2 regions of the Methylophilus flavus genome follow, and region 2 is predicted to be linked to the other one. Evidence: predicted binding sites of a transcription regulator. Region 2 holds the regulator's gene; the other holds the start of a gene.

Region 1 (6,054 bases), on a different contig from region 2:
AGGTTATTGACCACGTATTCAAGCGCGGCAGGCTCGCCACACCACCAGGTGGCAACAGAAGGCATGCGTAATTTTTCGCCTAATAGCGATTGGCAAAGATTAGGCAAAAAGCCTAGCAAAGCCCCTGATTGCAACAGGTTGGAACCCAGCGCGTTGGCAATCAGCACATTTCCCAGCCGCGCCACTTGCCCCAGGCCAGCCACGCCCAGCAGCGATTCGGCGTTCAGCTCCAGCGGATCACAATAGTCATCATCAATGCGGCGCAAGATCGCATGGATAGGTTTAAGCCCGGCCACCGTTTTTAACCAGACCACGCCATTGCGTACGGTCAGGTCGTTGCCCTGCACCAGTGGATAACCCAGGTAACCGGCAAGAAAGGATTGTTCATGATAAGTTTCGTTGTACGGCCCAGGCGTCAGGATCACCACCAATGGTGGTTCTCCGGCACTTAAGGCCGTGATTTCAGGCACGCTGAGCGCCTGGTTCTCCGCCACCCGATGCCCCCATTGCGCCAGGCTGTCACGCATGCTGGCAAAAAATCCGCTCAGGCGCTCTATATTCAGGTCGCGAAACAGTTCGGGGAAAGCACTGGAAATAATGGTGCGGTTTTCCAGCGCATAGCCTGCGCCGGTCGGCGCTTGCGTACGGTCAGAAACGACCCACCACTGGCCATTCGGCGCGCGTGCAATATCGGCAGCGTAGCTATGCAAGGCAATATTGTCGTAATGGGGAATACCGACACAGGTAGGTAAAAAGCCACTGTGTCCGTAAACCAGTGCTGGCGGCAGCTGTCCGCTTTCCAGTAACCGTTGTTCGCCATACACATCCAGAAGCACCTTGTTCAGCAAGGTGGCGCGTTGCGCGACCGAAGCGGCGATATGCTGCCATTCATCCTGCGCGATAATCAGCGGTAACACATCCAGGTCCCACGGCCGCTGCACGCCATGGGTATCGGCATAGACGTTATAGGTCACCCCATTATCACGTACCTGGCGCTGCACCGCCTCCAGCCGCTGGCGCATGGCGGTCGGCGCTTCTGACTCCAGCTGCGCAACCAGCGCCTGCCAGTGCGGACGCAATTGGCCATTGCTATCCAGTAACTCATTGTAGCGGTCAGAAAAATAAAGCTGGTTGAGCACTGGTTGCATGCTGATGATCTATATAAAAAACCCGTTGATTAAAGTGAAACGCATTCATTTAGTTACTCATCATAGAGGAGAAATGATCACAGCAGGTTCCTAACTAGCCTGCCAGCGCAGATCCAGTGTAAACGGAAAACGCGGATTAGGCGGTTCCTTGACAACGTCTATTTTGCCAGGCGTGTGTCCATGCGCCCAAAAACGGGCAAAACGTCTTGCTTCGGCTTCATTCGCATTCACCGGGAAAGTATCATAATTTCTGCCACCAGGATGCGACACATGGTAAGTACAACCTCCGAGTGACTGGCTGCTCCAGGTATCCACCAGGTCAAACACCAGCGGTGCCTGTACATCAATGGTCGGGTGCAGTGCAGACCATGGATGCCAGGCGCGGAAACGCAGGCCGGCGACATACTCGCCTGCCACCCCGGTGGATTGCAAAGGCAATGGCCGTCCGTTGCAGGTCACTGCATAGCGTCCTTCGGTCAGGCCGCGTACGCGTAATTGCATGCGTTCTACCGATGAATCGACATATCGCGCCGTACCGCCAGCCGAGACTTCTTCACCCAGTACGTTCCACGGTTCAATCGCCTGCCGCAATTCCATTTCAATACCGTGATAGGCAACCGTGCCATAGCGCGGAAAGCGGAATTCTATGAATGGATCAAACCAGCGCTGCTCAAAAGCGTAACCTGCTTCACGTAAATCATTCACCACATCGGCCATATCCTGTGCAACAAATTGCGGCAGCATCCAGCGGTCGTGCAGCTCGGTGCCCCAATGCACCAGTTTGCCGGTATATGGCGTTTTCCAGAAACGTGCCACCAGCGCACGGATCAGCAGGCTTTGCAGCAAACTCATCCTCGCGTGTGGCGGCATTTCAAACGCGCGAAATTCAACCAGCCCTAGCCTGCCGGTTGGTCCGTCGGGAGAGTACAGTTTATCAATAGAAAATTCGGACCGGTGCGTATTGCCGGTTAAATCGACCAGCAAGTGCCGTAGCAATCGGTCCACCAGCCAGGGCTGTTTGCTCTCTTTGCCGGAAGGCACGACTTTTTCCATTTGCTGGAAAGCAATGCCCAGCTCATACAAATTGTCATCGCGCGCTTCGTCCACGCGTGGTGCCTGGCTGGTCGGCCCGATAAACGTACCTGAAAAAAGATAAGACAGCGCCGGATGGTGTTGCCAGTAAGTGATCAGGCTGCGCAGGACATCAGGGCGGCGTAACAAAGGGCTATCCGCTGCGGTTTCGCCACCCAGTGTGACATGATTGCCCCCGCCAGTGCCTGTATGCCGGCCATCCAGCATGAATTTTTCGGTACCCAGCCGACACAGGCGCGCTTCTTCATACAGCATGCTGACATTCGTCACCAGTTCCTGCCAGGTTTTAGACGGATGAATATTCACTTCAATCACGCCAGGGTCAGGCGTCACACTTAATAGCCTGAGCCGGCTATCGCGTGGCGGTGTGTAGCCTTCCAGCCACAATTTGAGTTTTAAATCACTGGCGGTCTGCTCAATGGCATTGAGTAAATCCAGGTAGTCTTCGAGACGTGTGACCGGCGGCATAAACACATATAGCCTGCCCTTGCGCACTTGCACGCACAACGCAGTATGGATCACCTCACGTGCCGAGGGCTGGACTGTCTTATGCTTGAGGCGAACGATAGGGGCCTTGGCTTCGCCAAGTGCAGCAGTTTGCTCAAAGGGGTCAAGCGGGAAGTCAGGTTCAATATCAGCAGGCAGTTGCCAGGGCAGGGATGCCAATGGCAGGCGCAAACCCATAGGCGAATCGCCACCCAACAGATATAAGTGTTCGCGGCGCAACGGCCACTTACTGGTCAGCCACTCGCCGGCCTTGCGTTTTTCGTCCGGTTTAAGCGGCATGATAAAGCCAACGACGGAGCCCAGGCCCTGATTCAATAAGCGGGCGAGACGCTTGCGTTCAGCACTGTCTGTCAAATCCACTTGCAGCGGATCTACATTGTCCGGTATCTGCTGTTCTTGCAGGGTGAGCGCCAGCGCATCTTCATAGGCAGGAATCACACATGCCTGCGGAAAACCCAGCATATCAGCCAGGTGATTGGTAAATGCCTGCGCTTGCACCAGCGTGTAGCCATCATCAGCGCCTTCAGCGGAAAACAGGCTGGCATCGTGCCAGACCGGTTTGCCATCCGGACGCCAGTAGATATTAATTGCCCACCGCGGCAAGGCCTCACCTGGATACCACTTACCCTGCCCGTAATGAAAAAACCCGTTAGCGGCTACCTGTGATTTCAGGCGTAAGGCAAGCTTGCCAGCCAACTCACGCTTTTGGTCACCCAGTGCCAGTGTATTCCACTGCGCACCATCCATATCATCAATAGACACAAAGGTAGGTTCGCCGCCGTGGGTCAAACGCACATCCATCGCCAGCAATTGTTCGTCGACCTGATCACCCAGCTTGACGATGGCCTGCCAGTCCTGCTCGCTGTAAGGCTTGGTCACGCGCGGGTCTTCGTGAATACGCGTCACTGTCATTTCATGCCTGAAGGTGACTTCAGCCACATCGGTAAACCCCACCACCGGCGCGGCGGATGAAGGCAGTGCAGTACACGCCAGGGGAATATGGCCTTCTCCCGCCATCAGCCCTGATGTCGGGTCCAGCCCCACCCATCCGGCACCGGGAATGAATACCTCTGTCCAGGCATGCAGATCGGTAAAGTCCTGGTCGGTACCGCTAGGGCCGTCCAAGGCTTCGACATCAGCTTTGAGCTGGATCAGGTAGCCAGACACAAACCGTGCTGCCAGCCCAAGGTGACGCATGATCTGCACCAGTAACCAGGCAGTATCACGGCAAGAGCCTGTCAGTTTCTGCAGGGTTTCTTCCGGCGTTTGAATGCCTGGCTCCAGACGTACCGTATAACCGATATCGGTTTGCAGGCACTGGTTCACGCCCATCAGGAAATCGACGATGCCCATACCGGGTTTAATGACCTGGCTGCGAATTTTATTGATCAAGTTTTGCAGCAGAAACCCAACATTATCAGGCTGCAAATAGGCGGTCAGTTCAAACGCCTGCTGTTCGGTGTAATTAAATGGATATTGCTCGGCATATTTTTCAACAAAAAAATCAAACGGGTTGATCACGGTCATATCCGCCACCAAATCGACCGTAAAATCGAGTTCGCGCACCATTTCAGGGAACACGCAGCGTGCAATATAGTTGCCGTATGGATCTTGCTGCCAGTTGATAAAGTGCTTCTCGGGCGTGACTGTCAGCGAGTAAGCCAGCACCGGCGTCCGCGCATGTGCGGCAGGCTTCAGGCGGACTTCGTGAGGAGAAAGATTGACCAGGCGGTCAAAGGTATAACTGGTGCGGTGATGTAGTGCCACGCGAATTGCCACTGCGACCCCTTTTGGGAATGATTGTTTTAAGCAGTAGGATGCAGGAAATATGCCAGCTGCTCAGGTTTAACGCATGTGTAGCTGTATCACAAGATAATAAACCCAGGAAAACGATTTGCAGTGACTGATTGGCCATCTCAAATCATGACCGATCAGCACATGCCAGGCTTACTTTCCGCCTATCAGATTTTTAACGGCACCGACCACATCACCGGGTATCAGTACCAGCTTGCTATTATGCGATTCAGCGAGTTTTTGCAGCGATTGAATATACCGGTCGCCAAGCAAGAAAGTCGCTGAGGTGTCGTTTTCTTTCACGGCCTGCGCAATGAGTTTGATCGCCTCGGCAGAGGCGTTAGCGGCAACCAGTTGCGCCTCGGCATCTTTACGTGCACCTTCCAGACGTGCTTCAGCATTTAAAATCAGTGATTGCTTGGCACCTTCCGCTTCAGTCACCACCGCCACACGCTCACGCTCTGCCGCAGCCTGACGCTCCATGGCATCCTGCATATTTGATGATGGCTTGATATCCTGAATTTCCACACTCTTCACGGTCAGGCCCCAATCCAGTGCTTCGTCAGCAATGGCTTGTTTCAATTCAGCTTTAATGCGGTCCCGCGAAGTCAGCGCATGATTCAAATCCATGCCACCGATAATGGAGCGCAGATTTGTCTGCACCATATTGCGCATGGCTTCCCTGAAGTTTTCAATGCCATAGACAGCGCGTTCGATATTGGACACCTTCATAAATGCTACCGCATTGGCAAGGATGACCGCATTATCCCGGGTAATCACTTCCTGCTGAGGGATATCCAGAATGATGTCTTTGGTGGTGACCTTGTAACTGACCCTGCTTAAAATCGGGTTGATCACATGCAATCCCGGGCTGATAATCCCGGCAAACTTACCCAGGCGCTCAACCACCCACTCTTCGCCCTGCGGGACGATGCGCACGCCTTTAACAATGGCGATAATTGCCAGTATCAATAAGATAATGCTGATTTCCATGTGAACTCCTCTGTTTAATATACTGATGGGCTGCTCAATTGCGCATCCCGATGAATGACCGATTAATTAGCGTAGAAGTGTTAGGCCAGCGGTGCAACGCGTAAGCTGTTGCCTTCGACCGCGATGATGCTGGCAGGTTGATCAATAGCGATCTCCACATCCGCAACTGCTGTCCATTCCTTGCTCCCCATCACACCTTGGCTGAAACGGATTTTGCCTGGTTGCGCCGGACTCACTGTAGCAATGATCACGCCCTGGCGACCAATTTCCTCACCTTGCGCCTGCCCTACACGCGGTGTTGGATTACTTTTTTCACGTTTGCGCCAGATAAGCACTGCTAATACGGAAAAAATGGCATATACCACTATTTGCCATGCCGTACTGAATACTGGCAACGACCAGGAAAGCAATCCCATCACCAATGCCGCCATCCCTGGCCAAAGCAGATACAAAGTCCCGGATAGCATTTCCAGACACAGTAAAATCAGGCCCAGACCAAACCAAACCCACATGACATCCA
Region 2 (6,054 bases):
GGGTCATAAGTGAAAATCCCATGTTTGCCGAGGCTGCGGATGTCTATGACATCAGTACCTAGCGAACCCTTCAGGATCGGGAGTTCAATGGCAGGAGTATCGTTATCAAAAGAAATGGTCGCTTTGGTTGCCATAACATGCTCAAAATAGGTAGATGGGTTAAGGCTAAATTATACGCAATCAACTCTTAAAAAAGCGCACTTGCCGGGAGATAGAAGTGAAAACACGGAAAATGCCACAAAAACATGCACCAGTATCAACCCTGGGCATGGTGCAGTTGCACTGCATAAGTGAAAAAGCAGACTAAAAAAGAAATTTCTTATGCCGGATAAATGACACCAAGTATGCGGGGACCCGTCGCGCCTGTCACGGCAGGCATGTTACCACTCAAGCCATCGACACAGCGTTGCGCCAGCCAGGCAAAAGCGACTGCCTCTACCCAGTCTACCTCCACGCCCAGTTGGTCGGTAGGTTCGATAGCGCAACCCAGCAGCGCGGATAAACGAGTCACTAACAAGCCATTATGTGCGCCACCGCCACAGACATACGCTTCGTCTAGGTTAGGGCAAAAGCGCGTGATGGCATCGGCGATGCTGAGCGCGGTCAGTTCCAGCAAGGTACGGGCAATATTTTCCGGGCGGTCATCGATCGCCTGCAAATGTTGTGTAAGCCACTGCTGGTTAAACAAATCGCGTCCTGTACTTTTAGGCGCAACGAGAGCCAGATAGGGTTCTGCTAACATGGCTTGTAATAATTCATTATTTATTTGACCGCTGGCAGACCAGTCGCCATTCGCATCATAGGCCTGGCCGGTATGTAGTTGTGTCCATTGGTCCAGTAACATGTTGCCGGGACCGGAATCGAATCCGGTCACTTGTCCCATCACTGGTAACCAGGAAATGTTGGCGATGCCGCCTATATTAATGATGGCGCGGTTTTTAATCGTGCTGGCAAACACGGCCTGGTGAAACGCCGGTACCAAAGGCGCACCCTGGCCGCCTGCCGCAATATCGCGGCTACGGAAATCTCCAATCACAGCGATCTGTGTCAACTCCGCCAGGCGCGCATGGTTGCCGATTTGCAAGGTATAGGCTTGTCCGTCCGGCAGGTCGGGGCAGTGGCGTATGGTTTGTCCATGGCAGCCGATAGCCGTGATTTCAGATGCGGGTAATCCGCTTTGCTGCAAGAGTTTTTGCACGGCCTCTGCGTACAGCGCTGCCAAAGTATTTGCCATAACAGCTGCATCATGCAATTCATTGATGGCTGGTTGATGCAATGCCAGCAAAGTTTGTTTGACCGCCGGTGGATAAGACACGAATGCCTGGTTAATTTGTTGAAAGTCTCTGCCTGCATGTGCAACCAGCACCGCATCCACACCATCCAGGCTGGTACCTGACATGATGCCAATAAAATAACGGGTAGCGGGAGTTGACTGGGAAATCATAGGCCAACATGGTAACACTGCGCAGGGATATGCCTACAGTTAAGCAGCGGATTACGTTAAAATAGTCGCTTTAAATTTAATCAATAATGTTGATTGCCTGTATAGGTAAAGCAACGTGACAGAATTGTATTTATGACAGACGCAAAACCCACACCTGAAGCGATCAGCCCAGAGATCACAAAAGCGCTCGCTATTATCAAGCGGGGTGCGGATGAGTTGCTGATCGAGCAGGAGCTGATTGAAAAACTCAAAACCGGCAAGCCGTTGCGCATTAAAGCAGGCTTTGATCCAACCGCGCCTGATTTACATTTAGGGCATACCGTACTGATCAATAAATTGCGTCAGTTGCAGGATCTGGGGCACCAGATTTTATTCCTGATCGGTGACTTCACCGGCATGATAGGCGACCCTACGGGCAAGAGCACCACCCGCCCGCCGCTGACCGTCGAGCAGGTCAAAATCAACGCCGATACCTATGCCGAGCAAGTATTTAAAATACTGGACCCGGCCAAAACTGAAATCGTGTTTAACTCCAAATGGTTAAGCGAGCTTGGTGCGGCAGGTATGATTAAACTGGCTGCCAGCCATACCGTTGCGCGCATGCTGGAGCGCGATGATTTTTCCAAACGTTTCAAGGGTAACCAGCCGATTGCGATTCACGAATTCCTGTACCCGCTGTTGCAGGGCTATGATTCGGTGGCATTGCAGTCAGATATGGAGCTGGGCGGCACCGACCAGAAGTTTAACCTGCTGATGGGGCGTGAGCTGCAAAAACAGGCTGGCCAGTCGCAACAATGTGTGTTGATGATGCCATTGCTGGAAGGTCTGGATGGCGTCAATAAAATGTCCAAATCATTAGGCAACTATATTGGTATCAGCGAGGCGCCCGAGAGTATTTTTGCCAAGATCATGTCTATCTCTGATGAACTGATGTGGCGTTATATCAATTTGCTGTCTTTTGCTTCGCTGGAAACCATTGCTGCATGGAAAGCCAGTGTTGAAGGAGGCGAAAACCCGCGCAATATCAAGGTAGGTTTTGCGCAGGAAATCGTTGCCCGTTTCCATGGCCAGGCCGCTGCTGAAAAAGCATTACAGGATTTCCAGACGCGCGCCAAAGGCGGCATTCCTGATGACGTGCCTGAAATTGCATTGACGATTGAAGGTGACAGCATAGGCATCAGCCAGTTATTGAAGCAGGCTGGTTTAGTGGAAAGCACCAGTGAAGCGATGCGTGCGATTCTGCAGGGTGGGGTGAAACTGGATAGCGTCAAGGTGGAAGACAAAAATCTGCAATTAGCAAAAAGCGTAGTGGTTGCCCAGGTGGGTAAGCGGAAATTTGCCAGGATAACGATTCGGTAAACGCTGTTATTTTAAAAATAAAGGCCGCTGAATAGCGGCCTTTTTGATTCTGGCGATGCTTAAAAAATCAAAGCGATTTACGCAAATTCGCAGGCGGGATACTCAGTGATTCACGGTATTTGGCAATCGTCCTGCGTGCAACTACTATGCCTTGTTGCGCCAGCGTGTCGGTAATCTGGTTATCGGACAGCGGTTTTTTCTCATTCTCTTCTGCCACCATCTGCTTGATCAGCGCGCGAATAGCCGTGGCCGAGCATGAACCGCCTGCATCTGTGGCAACCGAACTGCCAAAGAAGTATTTCAGTTCATACACGCCCCTGGCAGTGAGCATGTACTTATGGGTAGTGACGCGTGAAACGGTACTTTCGTGTAGGTCCAGCTCTTCTGCGATTTCGCGTAATACCAGTGGGCGCATGGCAATGTCGCCGTGCTCAAAGAAGTTACGCTGACGGTCCACAATCGCCTGCGAGACGCGCAAAATCGTCGAGAAGCGCTGCTGGATATTCTTGATCATCCATTTCGCTTCCTGCATCTGGCTTTGCAGGTACTGGCCTGAGCTATCTCTGTTACGTTTGAGGATGTCGGCGTACATCTGGTTGATGCGCAATTTCGGGATCACGCCATCATTCAGGGTGGCTACCCAGATACCTTTGATCTTTTTCACCACCACATCATGCTGGATAAAATGATCATGGCTAAAGTTCGAAAATTCGCTGCCTGGCCTTGGATTTTGCTGGCGTATCAATTGCTGCGCGCCTTTGAGTGAGGCTTCATCGCAGCCAAGTTGCTTGCGTAGCTTAATAAAGTCTTTATTGGCAAGCAGCGCCAGATGGTCCTTGACCAGGGCGATAGCGACTTTCAGGTAGGGTGTGCTTGCTGGCAGGGCATTCAGTTGCAGCAACAGGCATTCACGCAAATCGCGTGCACCTATGCCTATCGGGTCCAGATTCTGGATCAACTTGAGTGCCGTTTCCAGTTCCAGCAAATCCACTTCCAGTTCCTCCGGCAGGTTCTCAACGACTTCCTGCAGATCCTGTTCGAGGTAGCCATCGTCATTGATGCTGTCGAGCAGCAGTTTGACCAGGCTCATATCGCGATGTGACAAATGTGCCAGCTGAATCTGGTCTATCAGGTGGTCACGCAGGCTGATATTGGTGGCATCCTGGCGGGAGAAGTCACCGTCTTCATCATCATTGTTGTTACGGCCTGCTTCATCCCAGTTACTGGTGCTGCCAAACTCGCCGTAATCGTCTTCAAATTCCGGCGGGGTAAATTCTTCATTCAGGTTGGGCAATTCACCTTCATTGCCGCTGAGGTCATCGCGCAATTCTTCACGCAGTGTGTCGGCCGGTGAGGGGATATCTTGCTGCTGCATGGCGACGTCAAAGGAGCTGGCGTCTTCGACTTCAGCCTGCGCCGCTAACGGGGCGTCGGGCGTATTGTCTTCAAACTCGCCTTCTTCATTATTATCGGCCATCTCGAGCAAGGGGTTTTCCTGCAAGATAGCTTCCAGCTCCTGGCTCAATTCCAGCGTCGACAGCTGCAACAGGCGGATAGACTGCTGCAACTGCGGCGTCAGTGCCAGGTTTTGCGACATGCGTAATTGCAGGTTTTGCTTCATAAGGGATTACAGCCTAAAGTTTTTGCCCAGATATACTTCACGCACACCTTCATTCTGGATGATTTCATCGGGCGTGCCGGCGGCAAATACTGCGCCTTCATTCACGATGTAGGCGCGGTCACAGATATCCAGCGTTTCGCGAACGTTGTGGTCTGTAATCAGGATGCCGATATTCTGGCTGCTCAAATAACGGATGATTTTCTGGATCTCGATCACTGCAATCGGGTCGATACCGGCAAACGGCTCATCCAGCAAAATAAACTTCGGGTCAGTCGCCAGGCAACGGGCGATCTCCACACGGCGGCGTTCACCACCGGACAAGCTGACCGCCTGGCTGTTGCGGATGTGCTGTATATGCAATTGATCCAGCAATGATTCGAGTTTGGCTTCACGTTCTTCTGACGTGTAAGGGCGGGTTTCCAGGATAGACAGGATGTTATCTGTCACTGTCATCTTGCGGAAAATGGAGGCTTCCTGCGGCAGGTAGGCCAGGCCCATGCGCGCGCGTTCATGCATGGGGGCGTGGCTGACATCGGTGCCGTTCAGGGTGATGTGCCCGTCATCAAGGGCGACCAGGCCGACAATCATGTAAAAGCTGGTGGTTTTGCCTGCACCGTTCGGGCCCAGTAAACCGATCACTTCGCCGCTATGCAGCTCCAGCGTCGTGTTCCTGACGACTGTGCGACCCTGGTAAGCTTTTTTTAAATGGCTGACGCTTAAATGGCTATTGTCTGGTGAAGCAGTTGTTTGCATATTGCCAGTCTTTACTGTGGATCTTTCTTGATTTCGTTTGCGGTGCCGCTCGCTGCCGGTTCTGTCCTGAGCTGTAATGAACGGTTCATGCGCAGCCCTTGCTGTGCATTGGCCTTGTTATCAATCACAGGAGGGGTAGTTTTGTTCTTGGGCTGAATAATCGCCTTGACCCGGCTGTTGGCAGTGCCATTAGGATTGGCTTTGGTGCCACCGATCACTTCCGCATATTCCGCATTGGCGTCGTAGCTGATGTAATCACCGGTGACAATGTCTTCGCCACGTTTGACCCAGGCATCGGTATACAGTTGCACTTTATCCATACGGCCATTGTATTCAATGCGCTGGCCGCTGCCTTGCATCCATTCGTTTTTACCGGTGCGCTTCTGCTTGAAGGTGGTCGGCCTGCTCGGGCTGCCGATACAGGTGCTATGCTGAAAGCCGTCCTGATCTTCGCGGACGATCATTTTGTCCGCCTTGATCTGCAGGGTGCCCTGGTTGAGGATGACGTTACCTGTGTAGGTACTAATTTTTTTTGCATCGTTGACGCTGACGGTGTCGGCTTCCAGCTCAATCGGTTGCTCACGATCAGACTCTTCGGCCTTGACTGTATTTGACCAATGCAACAGCGTGCCAAGTAGCAGGCAGGTCACATAAAATAATTGCTTGTACGTTTTCAACTCATCTCTCCAGAATCATCGATCCTTGATTATTGCCTTGATTTTAGGCGTGGCCCTTTTGGTGGTGGCCGTGCTTTTTGTTTTCGCAGGCTTGGCTGCAGGTGCGGCATTCACTGCTACCGGTGCGCGTTCATAATGTACATGCACCCGGTTAAATAATTGCATGGTGTCAGATTTTTTATCAAAGCGCATGCCGGTGC

What was found. Region 2 encodes sigma-54, which starts transcription at its own class of promoters, with help from an activator protein. Its sites were predicted from a motif close to TGGCACNNTTCCTGCT; they were not measured.
Region 1: a site for sigma-54 is predicted at 4,566-4,581, ahead of ACFQ2T_RS08480 (transglutaminase family protein). Genes of this name have one in related genera too.

Annotation. Positions count from the first base shown of each region.
Region 1 is NZ_JBHTLN010000001.1:1,717,674-1,723,727, forward strand. Features, by position in the region: gene ACFQ2T_RS08475 (circularly permuted type 2 ATP-grasp protein) at 1-1,148, opposite strand, end outside; gene ACFQ2T_RS08480 (transglutaminase family protein) at 1,239-4,526, opposite strand; gene ACFQ2T_RS08485 (SPFH domain-containing protein) at 4,695-5,534, opposite strand; gene ACFQ2T_RS08490 (NfeD family protein) at 5,615-6,054, opposite strand, start outside.
Region 2 is NZ_JBHTLN010000002.1:71,429-77,482, forward strand. Features, by position in the region: gene gltA (citrate synthase) at 1-134, opposite strand, end outside; gene ACFQ2T_RS10310 (anhydro-N-acetylmuramic acid kinase) at 320-1,444, opposite strand; gene tyrS (tyrosine--tRNA ligase) at 1,577-2,803, shown strand; gene ACFQ2T_RS10320 (RNA polymerase factor sigma-54) at 2,871-4,424, opposite strand; gene lptB (LPS export ABC transporter ATP-binding protein) at 4,431-5,177, opposite strand; gene lptA (lipopolysaccharide transport periplasmic protein LptA) at 5,189-5,854, opposite strand; gene lptC (LPS export ABC transporter periplasmic protein LptC) at 5,870-6,054, opposite strand, start outside.